Regions from separate parts of the Rummeliibacillus sp. G93 genome, predicted to be linked through region 1. Evidence: riboswitches for the same ligand, from Rfam matches in the RefSeq annotation. Region 1 holds a riboswitch; the other holds the start of a gene.
What was found. Region 1 has a riboswitch for thiamine pyrophosphate ahead of tenA (thiaminase II). Riboswitches for the same ligand answer to the same signal wherever they lie in the genome.

Region 1 (5,969 bases):
CATTATGAGATCCACATCCCTTATAAGTTGCTCTGCTTCAGTCGCTGAAACATCTTGAACAAGACCATGGATTTCTACTTCACTATTTAACTGTGATAATCGTTTATGCGCTGCAATAGCTTTAGGTACGCGTTGCTTGGCATCTTCCTCATCGTATAATTGTTGCCTTTGAAGATTACTCCACTCTACGTAATCTCGATCAACTATAGTCAGCTTACCAACCCCCATACGTACGAGACTTTCTGCACTTCCCGTTCCGAGTGCCCCTGCACCAATTACAAGTACATGCTTTTGCCTAATTTTCTCTTGGCCTTCTTTACCGATAGGCACAAATAATTCTTGCCTTGAATAACGCTCACTCACCCGATGCTCATTCCTTCGGTTGGACTGCTAGCCGTTGCATAGTTTTTTTTCGCTATTCTACCTGCTTCATAGCCTAAGCGTCCTGCTTCAATGGCAAGCTTCATTGCTTTCGCCATTTTCACGGGATTACCAGCACCTGAAACAGCAGTATTCAAGAGGACTCCATCCGCTCCTGCTTCCATAGCAATAGCCGCATCAGATGGCGCACCAATACCTGCATCTACAATAACGGGTACAGTTGCCTGCTCAATAATAAAACTTAAATTAAGCGGGTTGATAATGCCTTGACCAGAGCCTATTGGAGAAGCGCCAGGCATGATTGCATGGACGCCTAATTCTTGCAATCTTTTAGCTAGCAATACATCATCTGAGATATAAGGAAGGACAATAAATCCTTCTTTCAATAATTCTTCAGATGCCTTATATGTTTCGAACGGGTCAGGCAACAGGGTTTTTTGGCAACCGATGACTTCGACTTTAATCATGTCACATAAGCCAGATGCCTTTGCCAGCTTGGCGATGCGAACCGCTTCTGCAGCCGTAGTGGCCCCTGCTGTATTGGGTAATAGTTTATACTTCGCTAAATCTATTTTCTCCAGGAAATTCGGCTGGCTCGCCTCAAAAATATTCATTCTTCTAACGGCAAACGTAAGGATGTCCGTTCCTGATACTTCCACGGCTTCTTTCTGAATATCAAAGTTTGGGTACTTTCCTGTTCCTAATAAAAGTCTTGATTGAAATTCATATGGCCCAATTTTCAACATTTCATCCACCTCCAACAAAGTGTACAATCTCTATTTTGTCGCCTTCTGATACAGCTGTGTCGAAATAGCGACTTTTGTCTAAAATGTTATGATTTAATTCCATAATGAAAACCTTAGATTCTAATCCAAAGTGATGAATCACATCTGACACAACTCTTATTTGCTCGGGAACTTCTAGAGATTCACCATTTATTTGGAGTCTCATCCGCTCACTTCCTTTTACGTGTGCTAATCAATTTATTTTGATAAAGGACTTTCCGTTAACCTCAATTTTGCAGAATACTTTTTCGCTGCCTGTACTGGATTGTTTGCCAACATCACTCCTGACAAGACTGCAATCCCGCTTGCTCCTGCTTCCAACACTCGTTCTACATTCTCAAATTGAATTCCGCCAATCGCAATCACTGGAACTTTTACGTTCATAGTTAATTCCTTTAATTTTTCTAGGCCTCGTGGTTCTTTGTCCGGCTTGGATTGTGAAGGGAAGATATGGCCATATATCACATAATCTGCGCCACATTCACTCGCATATATCGCTTCTTCTACTGTGTGAACCGAACATCCTAGCCGTAATGCTGGAAAAACATCCTTCACAACCGCGATATCCAAACTATGATTAGCTAGTTGAACGCCCTTCACCTTTGTGACCGCTCCGACGTCCAGTCGATCGTTGATGATGATTTTATCCAAAGGCACACCTTCTGCCTTCAGTTGATTTACGATTTCCATTAGTTCTCTGGCAGTTCTCTGCTTTTCACGGATATGGAAAGCATCAATGAATGGATGAATATCTTTGGCGATCCGAATCATTTCAGGAATAGGCTGTCTGCCTGTCGAAACAATATGCAGCTCTCGATTCATTAGCCTCTCACCATCGAATCCTTATTCACGATTGGCCAATCTTCATGCTGATAAGCCATCTCCCAAAATGAATATTCGTATTGGCTGCTGATCATAAAATGCTCGAGCATTTGCAAGCGATCTGATTCTGTAACCCTCTCAGCAATCTCATCGATTCGCTCGATTTGCTCCACCACTTTTTCATGGAACCAATCGCCACCGTATGCAGCAATCCACTCTTGATAGATTGGTTGATTTGGCGTATTTCCCTTTAAACGCTGACCGATTTCATCATAAAGCCAATAGCATGGAAGAAGCGCTGCAATAATATCACCAATATGACCAGTAAATGCCGCTCGATATAGATGAGATGTGTACGCATAGGCAGTGGGAGCAGGCTTAAACTCAGCAATTTCAGCATCAGTAATGCCTAATTGCTTTGAAAAATTAGCATGCAGACTCAATTCTGCTTCAGCTGTACCCTGTACATGAATAGCCATGCGAGCCGTTGTGTGCAAATCAGGTGCCTTTGCTCCCGCCAATGCCTGCACCCTGGCAAAATGAGAAAGATAATAAGAATCCTGCAACACGTAATAGCGGAAGCTTTCTAATGGCAAGCTTCCATCAGCTATCCCTGTCACAAATGGATGCTGAAAACTTGCTTCCCAAATAGAATCTGCCTCACGTCGTAACTGCTCTGAAAATTTCATCATAATCCCTCCAAAAATAGTGTTAGGAAAATGGAATAAAAAAACCCCACTTTCCTTTACGCAAAGAAAGTGGGTATTAGAAATTATATGTATCAAAAAATAAAATTTCTGCCGTGCCACTTCCCTACGTTGGTATAAACCAAATCAGGTTCCAAGAGTCTCAAAGTCACACTTTGATCTCAGCCATTCTAATGGCACCCCTAGTGGTAAATCATATGAAGTTTTAGTAACATTCGATATTATCTTAACATTATTGAATGGATTGTCAAGGACAGATATGGTGAAATTTAGTAACATCCCTTTCCTTAGGATTGATTGCTGTTGGGCACCTAATCACAGCACAACGTAATTTTCAATTTGAAAATCTTTATCTCTTTTTATAACCTTTTTGCGGGCGACCATATTTTACTTCATTTAGGACAGATAGGACTTAAATTGCTAACTTTCGGAAGTAAACTTGTGAAGAGCGGTTGTAAATCGGGTGGATGCGGTGGTAAATCTTCCAGGAACAGTTGTATCTCACCACCGAACGGTTGTAAATATAGGAATGCTACCGCCACTCTATTACTTACGATATGTAAACTTCCTTATATAATCCGAGCTTCTCCATAGTCCTTCTCTTTTCTAGTTAAAAATTTTATTATATTGTAGTCTCACAAGACACCCGTTATAACTAAAAAAGATTATCTCAATCACGGGCTGAGATAATCTTTTTCCTTTTTTAGGTTTGGCTATTGCTTTCTAATCAACATTCTTTACTTCAAAACCATCAATCAGCGCACGCACTTCATCCGTAGATTTCGTGTGCATCAATTGATTTCGCAATTCGCCAGCACCAGGAAATCCTTTGACATAGATCTTGAAGAAACGATGAAGTCCCGAAATGGAACGTGGCACTAGTTCTTGATATTGATCGTGCAAATCTAGCTGATATCTTAAAAGATCTAGAAGCTCCTGACTGCTATGCTCTCTTGGTTCTTTTTCAAACGCAAACGGATTTTTAAAGATACCGCGACCAATCATGATGCCGTCTATTCCATATTGTTCAGCAAGCTCAAGACCTTTTTGTCGGTCAGGAATGTCTCCATTGATGGTAAGCATTGTGTCAGGTGCAATACGGTCACGTAATTCCTTGATTGCCGGAATCATCTCCCAATGGGCATCTACTTTACTCATTTCTTTTCTTGTTCGCAAATGAATCGAAAGGTTGGCAATATCCTGCTTCAATATATGCGTTAGCCAGTCCTCCCACTCATTTAGATCTGAGTAGCCTAGCCTTGTTTTAACACTAACAGGCAGTCCTCCTGCTTTTGCTGCTTGGATGATTTCTGCAGCTGCATCTGGTCGAAGAATAAGACCGCTACCCTTTCCTCTAGACGCTACGTTTGGAACAGGGCAGCCCATATTAATATCGATGCCTTTGTACCCCATCTCCGCCATTCCGATACTCATTTCACGGAAATACTCGGGCTTGTCTCCCCAGATATGTGCCACCATTGGCTGTTCGTCTTCCGTAAAAGTCAAACGTCCACGCACACTGTTCTTTCCTTCTGGGTGGCAATAACTATCCGTGTTTGTAAACTCGGTGAAAAATACATCCGGGCGTCCTGCTTTGCTCACGACATGGCGAAATACAACATCAGTCACATCCTCCATGGGAGCCAGCACAAAGAATGGTCGTGGCAAGTCACGCCAAAAGTTTTCTTTCATATTCATACAAATCCTTTCATCTATATCCTGTACATCCTATTTACATTGTTTATGAATTTAACACATTCTATTTCTAGAGTATAACCTAGCTTTTCTATTTTATCTTTAATCCATTTTTTCTTAAACTCTTTTTTAAAAGAAACCACCAAATACAAACATTTTGTTTTCCTCAAAACTTTTCATAGTGCTGGTAAGTCATATTAATAAAGGTAAATGCATAATAGCGCAAAAATCAGGTTCAATCCATCATACAAAACACACTAAGAAAGAGAGGTTGCTCGAAAGATGAAACGACAAGGAAAAAAGAGAGCGAAAGGGAAAGTCAGCATAGGCTTAGGAGTTATACTCGCAGCAATCCTGCTGGGCGTTTATTTGATTGGCCCTATTGGATCCTCAGCAGATAATGATAATCCTGCGGTTGAAAAAAAGCAGGCCGCAACACCACAAGAAAAGAAAAGCCAGAAATCGCCGACTGCCTCTTCAAATGTAACCGGACAAGCCGGAAAGAAGAATTCGGATAAAAACCGGAAAATAACGCAAAAAGAAAGGAAAAAGGAAAACGCACATGAGGAAGTTGTACATAAAAAAGCAATCAATCATCTAAAAAAAGAACACAGGAGGAAAACCGTTTATCTGACTTTTGATGACGGCCCTACTCTTGAATCCGGCCATTTACTTGATATACTTGACCGCTATCATGCTAAAGCAACTTTCTTCATGATTGGCTCTAATATTAAGGCCCATCCTAAAGTAATTAAAAGAATGGTGAATGAAGGGTTTGGGGTCGGGTTGCACAGTATGTCACACGATGCCAATAAACTATACAGCGCAGCAGCCAGTGCACCGCTAAACGAAATGTTGAAAGCTCAAGAAATCCTACAAAATGTTGCGGCAGTACATTCTCAACTCATCCGTTTGCCATATGGAAGCATCCCATATCTAACAATCGATATGCGACTTTTATTAGGGGAACAACACTTTAAAATTTGGGACTGGACTGTGGATTCGGATGATTGGTCATTGAAAGACCAGCGCTACGTCCAAAAAACAATCCGCGATATCCAATCATGGGACAAATTGGGCCAGGCCCCAATTGTTCTGATGCATGATAAACCAGAGACCATCCGCCATTTGCCAAAACTATTAACCTATCTGAATAACAATGGCTATCACACAAAAACCCTAGCCAACAACATGGCGCCATATACCTTTCAATGCAGTAATCGTTGCAGCTCATTTAAATAATCCAGTAGAACAGTGAATAAAGTAGACGTCCATGATATTAGGCGTCTACTTTATTCGTTAAAATTAGCAGGATTATAAAGCTATTTCATTTTAGAACCTTATTGATTGAATTTTTACAAAACTAGTATAAAAGTAAAAATAGATTTGTTACTATTAAAACAAACCATTTTAACAGTTAAAGGAGATGTGTGTTTTGAAAAGAATCCTAGCTATAAGCGATATACATGGGGATTTAGAAAAATTCGAGCGACTCTTAGAGCTTGTACAATATGACAAAAACCTAGATCAATTGCTGTTATTAGGTGATTATGTAGATCGAGGCCCTCATTCGAGAGCC
Region 2 (5,969 bases), 270 kb from region 1:
TATGGATTTTATACTTTATATTAAAAGGCAGAAATCGATGGAAATCATATCGCTCTTTTGCTTGGCTGGGGTTTAGCTTCAATTTCATTTTTATAGTAGCTTCACTTGTAGCAATACCCTTTCAACAATGGATTTTTCCAGACAAAAAACCAGCAACATACCTAGCGAATTTAGAAAATGCAAAATTAATTACTATTCATCCTTCAGCAAAAAAGAAGATAGTGTTAGATAGAAAGAAGTTAGCAGGGAAATTCACACACTTGAAACAGCGGGAAATCTATAGCGATAAGTGGTTTTCAAGCCTTTATGAGATGAGTCCCTCAGAAATTAACAAAAAAGATGAACATTTTCCTTATCAGCTTGCAGGAGTAAAGCCGAAATGGGGAAGTGGGCTTCCATCACCGGCACTGTACATAGAAAAAGACGGAAAAGGAATTTTGATAACTACACCTCAGCAACAGCTTTATTACCGTTTAAATAATTCCGTGCTAAAGGAGGAGCAATAATATGAAGAAAAGAAAAGGAATGTTTGCTCTTTTAGTAGTGATTATTGGTATTATAGGTCTATTCTTCTATTATTCTTATTCAAAACCAACTCCTTTTCCAACAGAGGAAGCGCTGAAAAAGGATATAAATCAGACCTTCCCTGAGGCTAGCGTAAAAACAATACAAGATATAATCCACGTTGATGAACGCCATAAAGTGGTTCCTTTTATTTCTTTGAATAAAGACTATGGACTTAGCTATTGGATTTGGAAGAAGAATAAATGGCGAGTCGCTGAAGTGGATAATCGAGAAGAACCGATGATATGGAAGATAGAAGATAGAAAACGTCCAAAGTATGTATATGTGTGGAATATTTTTCATAAAAACAAGGTGGATTCATTTACATTTTATCTACTGAGGCAACGGGATTATATCACCTACGATAGGCAAAGTCTTTATATTCCACCAGTTCAAATGACAGAGAAAGTGCTATTGAATCATAAGACATATGGGGTTTTTTCTATTCCAGAAGATTGGGCTACGATTAAAGATTATGCTAGACCTGTTCAAACGGATTGGCTCTTCTCAAATGAGGAGGAAGGAGATTCGTTTAATTTTGGATGGAGACCGAATGCCAAGCCTGGTGTAAAAGAGCCGATTGAATTTACTAATAATGGAGAAAGCTTTTCAAACGGGGATATCATTTTACGCTTTCCGGAACGTTTCGAAAAGGGAAGTCGTGATCTTTATGAATGAGTATCGATAATCTAGGAGGTGTTTTTATGAAAATGATAAAAAATTTAAGCTCAAAAGATGAAATTATGGATGCCTTTCCGGTCATGAGCCAACTCAGAACACATTTAGATATAAACACATATGTAGAATTAGTGATGGAAGCGATGGAAAAGGAACAGTATAAGCTCTATGCACTCGTTGACTCTGATGAAATAGTTGCGGTGGTCGGATTCCAGCCAATGATTACACTTTATTATGGAAGATATATATGGGTATGTGATTTAGTGACAGATGCATCTAAGCGCTCGTTCGGTTATGGAGAAGAGTTGCTTGAATTTGTAGAAGCATGGGCGAAAGAATATAAGTATGAGTGTGTGGCCTTATCTTCTGGGTTGCAACGTACGAAGGCACACCGTTTTTATGAAGAAAAGATGGGGTACGACAAGGTAAGTTATGTGTTTAGGAAAGAATTCTAATATGTTGTAAAAAGCTAAGCTTGTTTTATCCTTGAATGGCATCCAGTTGAATGGTACGATGAATATAACTTAAATATTTGCAGGGGGACACGAAAGTGTTGAGAAGGTTTAAGCCTGACCCTTAGAACCTGACAGTTAATACTGGCGTAGGGAGCAAAGTACATATGATCGTTTTGTACAGCAGCTCTCCGTTTATGGGAGAGTTTTTTTGTACCCAACCAAATATTTTAGTGCGGGGGGACACGAAAGTGTTGAGAAGGTTAAAACCTGACCCTTAGAACCTGACAGTTAATACTGACGTAGGGAGCAGATGAAGGTATGAAATCTCTATGTCTACTCATAGGGATTTTTTGCGTCTACGTCCACTTTAAAGGAGGACGAACAGTGAGATTTGATGAAGTTGTTAGAGAAGAAGCAGATGCATATTGGGATGATAGCATGGTACACCCATTCGTGAAAGGGTTAGTACATGGCACACTGCCAATGGAGAACTTTAAATTTTATATGATGCAGGATGCCATTTATTTAAAGCATTACTCAAAAATATTGGCAATAGCAGCATCCAAATCGGAGACGAACCAGGAAATGGCCTATTATCTTGAATCAGCTAGAAGTATAAATGAAGCAGAACTTGAGCTCCACCGGACTGTTTTCAAAGAACTTCATATTGGAGAACAAGAACAAGCGGAGCTTATTCCTGCGCCAGCCAACAATAATTATATTAACCATATGTATAACGCCGTTCTAAACGAAAGCCTGCCAGTTGCATTTGCCGCGTTGCTGCCATGTCCTTGGTTATACCAAAGTATTGGTGAAGCGTATAAAGATGAAAAACCGACACAGAAGTTATACAGAGATTGGATTGAATTGTATAGCGGTAAAGAGTTTAAAGATCAACTGGACATCCAAAAGCAGATGCTCAATAAGTATGCGAAAGAACACCCAGCTGACGTTCAAAAGATGAAAGCATTTTTCCAAATGAGTGCCTATTACGAATGCAAGTTTTGGGATATGGCCTGGTCTTTAGAAAATTGGAAGGAGCTTTCACCTTATGAGCTTGCTTAAAATAAATCAGAAAAATCCTTTAATCCACTGTATAACAAATTATGTAGTAGCAAATTTTACAGCAAACGGACTGCTCGCGATTGGGGCATCGCCAGTTATGGCAGATGAAATCGCAGAGGTAGGAGATATGGTTTCTGTTGCAAGTGGTTTACTTGTTAATATTGGTACCATTAATGGCAGAACAAAAGAAGCAATGATTGTAGCTGGACGCAAAGCGAATGAAGTGGGAATTCCTGTCGTTCTAGATCCGGTAGGCGTAGGCGCCACTGCCTTTCGTCGCGAGACGGTGAAGAATCTATTGAGAGAAATTAAATTTGATCTTATTCGCTGCAATACTGGAGAACTTGCAGCAATCGCAGGTGTCAATTGGGACTCAAAGGGAGTAGACAGCGGCGTAGGAGAGATGGATACCGAGCAGACAGCAAAAGCTATAGCGAAACAGTACAACTGTTTTGTTATTGTCACCGGCGAGGTGGACATTGCAACAAACGGCGAAAGTATTGATTATATAGCAGGCGGTCATGAGCTCATGACGAAGATTACGGGTACGGGGTGTTTGCTTAGCGCTATTTGTACAGCAGCCTTAGCAGTAGAAAGAAATAACCTTTCTATCTTAACCGACGTTTTGAAAGACTATAAAAAGGTTGCCGAGATGGCATGCCAGAAGGAATGGTTAGGTGCTGTTCAACAAGAAGTACTTAATCAATTGCAACAGGTTTCAGGGGGGCGAGCATAATGAATATTGCCATGACTATTGCGGGTTCTGACAGCGGTGGAGGAGCAGGTATTCAAGCAGATCTAAAGACTTTCCAGGAGCTTGGCGTTTTTGGCACATCAGCTATTACGGCATTGACTGCACAAAATACGCTAGGTGTTGAAGGTATATACCCAGCCCAACCAGAATTTGTTCAGCAGCAAATCGAAGTAGTGATGAGGGATATGCCGATAAAAGCGGTGAAAACGGGCATGTTGTTTTCTGCCGAGATTATTGAAGCTGTAGCACATAGTTTGCGAGATAAAGAGACACAATTGGTAGTAGACCCAGTGATGATTGCGAAAGGTGGAGCATCTTTGCTACAACATGAGGCAGTGACTGCGCTGAAAAAATTCCTATTGCCGCGTGCAACTATTCTTACGCCAAACATACCAGAAGCAGAGGTAATAAGCGGAATCGAAATAAAAAGCCCAAAAGACTTAGAAAAGGCTGCAAACGCAATGCTTGCAATGGGTGTTTCATGCGTCATTATAAAAGGCGGTCATTTAGAAGGTAAGGATGCAGTAGATACTGTATTTTTTCAAGATGATTCGTTCTTTTCAATGCAAACGAAGCGAATTTCCACTGTTCAAACACACGGTACAGGATGCACCTTCTCAGCAGCGTTAACCGCTTTTTTGGCACAGGGCTTCTCTTTAAAAAGTGCCATAATAGAAGCGAAAAAATTCGTCCATTTAGCTATTCAACATCCATTAAATATAGGGAATGGACATGGTCCTACAAACCATTTTGCGTATAAAAAATTAAGCGGCAACTGTGAGGTGACAATTAGTGAGGAAAGAGGATTTAGCAGTTTATCTGATTATGGGCACGCAAAACTGCATTGAACCACCCCTCCAAGTGCTCGAACAAGCATTACAGGCTGGTATCACAATGTTTCAGTTGCGTGAAAAGGGTGAAGGGGCATTAACTGGCAAAGATCTTGAAATGTTTGCGCGTGAGTGCCAGAGGCTCTGCAAGCAATATGAGATCCCATTTATTGTCAATGATCATATCGAATTGGCTTTGAAGATAGAAGCGGATGGTGTGCATATCGGGCAAGAAGATATGGAGCTGGAAAAAATACGGCCGGAATTTAAGGGGAAGATGATTGGTGTATCAGTGCATACAAAAGAAGAATTGGTGCAGGCAGTGGATCAAGGTACAGATTATGTCGGGATAGGCCCTATATATGAAACGAAGTCTAAACAAGATGCCAAGAAGCCAGCGGGTGTTACATTTTTACAGGAGGCACGAAAGCTATATCCAACTCTCCCTATTGTAGCTATTGGTGGAATTACGGTCGAGAACGCACAGCCGTTAAAAGAGAGCGGAGCAGATGGTGTGGCCGTCATTTCAGCGATCTGCCAAAGTGAAGATTGCAGACCAGTGATTGGATCCCTTCAATCTATTTTTAAAGCATAATAAAAGCTGCATGAAATGTCTTAGCGACAACTTCATGCAGCTTTTTTAGTTCATGTATTATTTTGTTTCCTCTTGATCAATCCAGCTATAGCTTAGCTCCTCTGCTTTACCATGCTCATCTGTCTCGATTCGAACCGTTTTGTCTTCCAATTTGTTTTGAGATTTCGCTTCATCATCTAACTCAAAGTCATGCGTTTTCTGGAATGTTTTATTGCCATTTGGCGTTTGAAGAGTTAACTCTTTTGAATCGTTTTTAACGAGTTTGCCAATGATCTCTTTTTCATCGCCATCTCTATCATATACACCATCCTGATCTGCGAGTGTTTTGTCTGTTGGTTTAACACTTTCTGCAACGGCTTTATTTGTGGATACTTCCACAACCACTTGCTTGTCTTGCCAATCTCCTTTCATACCTTTTTTGTCGCTTTCAAATGATACTTTTTTTTGAATGGCTATTTGCTTTCCATGTACCTCTAAGGTAATCTCGTCGTTATTTTCTTTTACATATTTTCCTACTAGATCAAAGTCACCTTCTGATGAATCATTTTTATCTGGATCCTTTGAAAGGTTTTTTAGAGTTTTTAATTCGGTATTTTCATTAATGCTTGTACTTGTATTACTGCTCTCAGTTTGTTTAGGCTGAGAACTGTCCTTTTGAGGGCTTGTGCTTTTGGTATCATTGCCGCACCCTGCTAAGATAACCCCTGCTGCCAGAAATAGTGATGCTTTTGGTAGATACTTTTTCATATTATTGTTCAATTGACTTCACTCCCTAAACAATAGTATTTCCTTTTTCTTTAAAAGTGAAACGTAAAAGTTAGATTTAACAACAGAAGCAGGAAATAGTATGTGGTAGATAGAAGTTAACTAGAAAGAGTTATATATAGAAGGGAGTACAAAAACATGAAGTTAGTAATTCGGAAAATGAGTTATCCAGATATCCAAGAGGTCCAAGAAATCGCGCAGACGAGTTGGCATTCAACATACGAGGGAATCATACCGCGTGATGTGCAGGATCGGTTTCTTGC

Region 2: another riboswitch for thiamine pyrophosphate. It lies ahead of tenA (thiaminase II); the one in region 1 lies ahead of tenA (thiaminase II).

The regions. Positions count from the first base shown of each region.
Region 1 covers NZ_CP097314.1:2,689,545-2,695,513, forward strand. The annotation lists gene M2M59_RS13530 (thiazole biosynthesis adenylyltransferase ThiF) at 1-363, opposite strand, end outside; gene M2M59_RS13535 (thiazole synthase) at 360-1,127, opposite strand; gene thiS (sulfur carrier protein ThiS) at 1,129-1,332, opposite strand; gene tenI (thiazole tautomerase TenI) at 1,365-1,988, opposite strand; gene tenA (thiaminase II) at 1,988-2,677, opposite strand; TPP riboswitch at 2,782-2,889, opposite strand; gene M2M59_RS13555 (tRNA dihydrouridine synthase) at 3,419-4,387, opposite strand; gene M2M59_RS13560 (polysaccharide deacetylase family protein) at 4,673-5,632, shown strand; gene M2M59_RS13565 (metallophosphoesterase family protein) at 5,826-5,969, shown strand, end outside.
Region 2 covers NZ_CP097314.1:2,964,519-2,970,487, reverse strand. The annotation lists gene M2M59_RS14985 (hypothetical protein) at 1-506, shown strand, start outside; gene M2M59_RS14980 (hypothetical protein) at 508-1,242, shown strand; gene M2M59_RS14975 (GNAT family N-acetyltransferase) at 1,269-1,697, shown strand; TPP riboswitch at 1,769-1,867, shown strand; TPP riboswitch at 1,922-2,020, shown strand; gene tenA (thiaminase II) at 2,082-2,762, shown strand; gene thiM (hydroxyethylthiazole kinase) at 2,749-3,498, shown strand; gene thiD (bifunctional hydroxymethylpyrimidine kinase/phosphomethylpyrimidine kinase) at 3,498-4,364, shown strand; gene thiE (thiamine phosphate synthase) at 4,309-4,941, shown strand; gene M2M59_RS14950 (hypothetical protein) at 4,999-5,700, opposite strand; gene M2M59_RS14945 (GNAT family N-acetyltransferase) at 5,845-5,969, shown strand, end outside.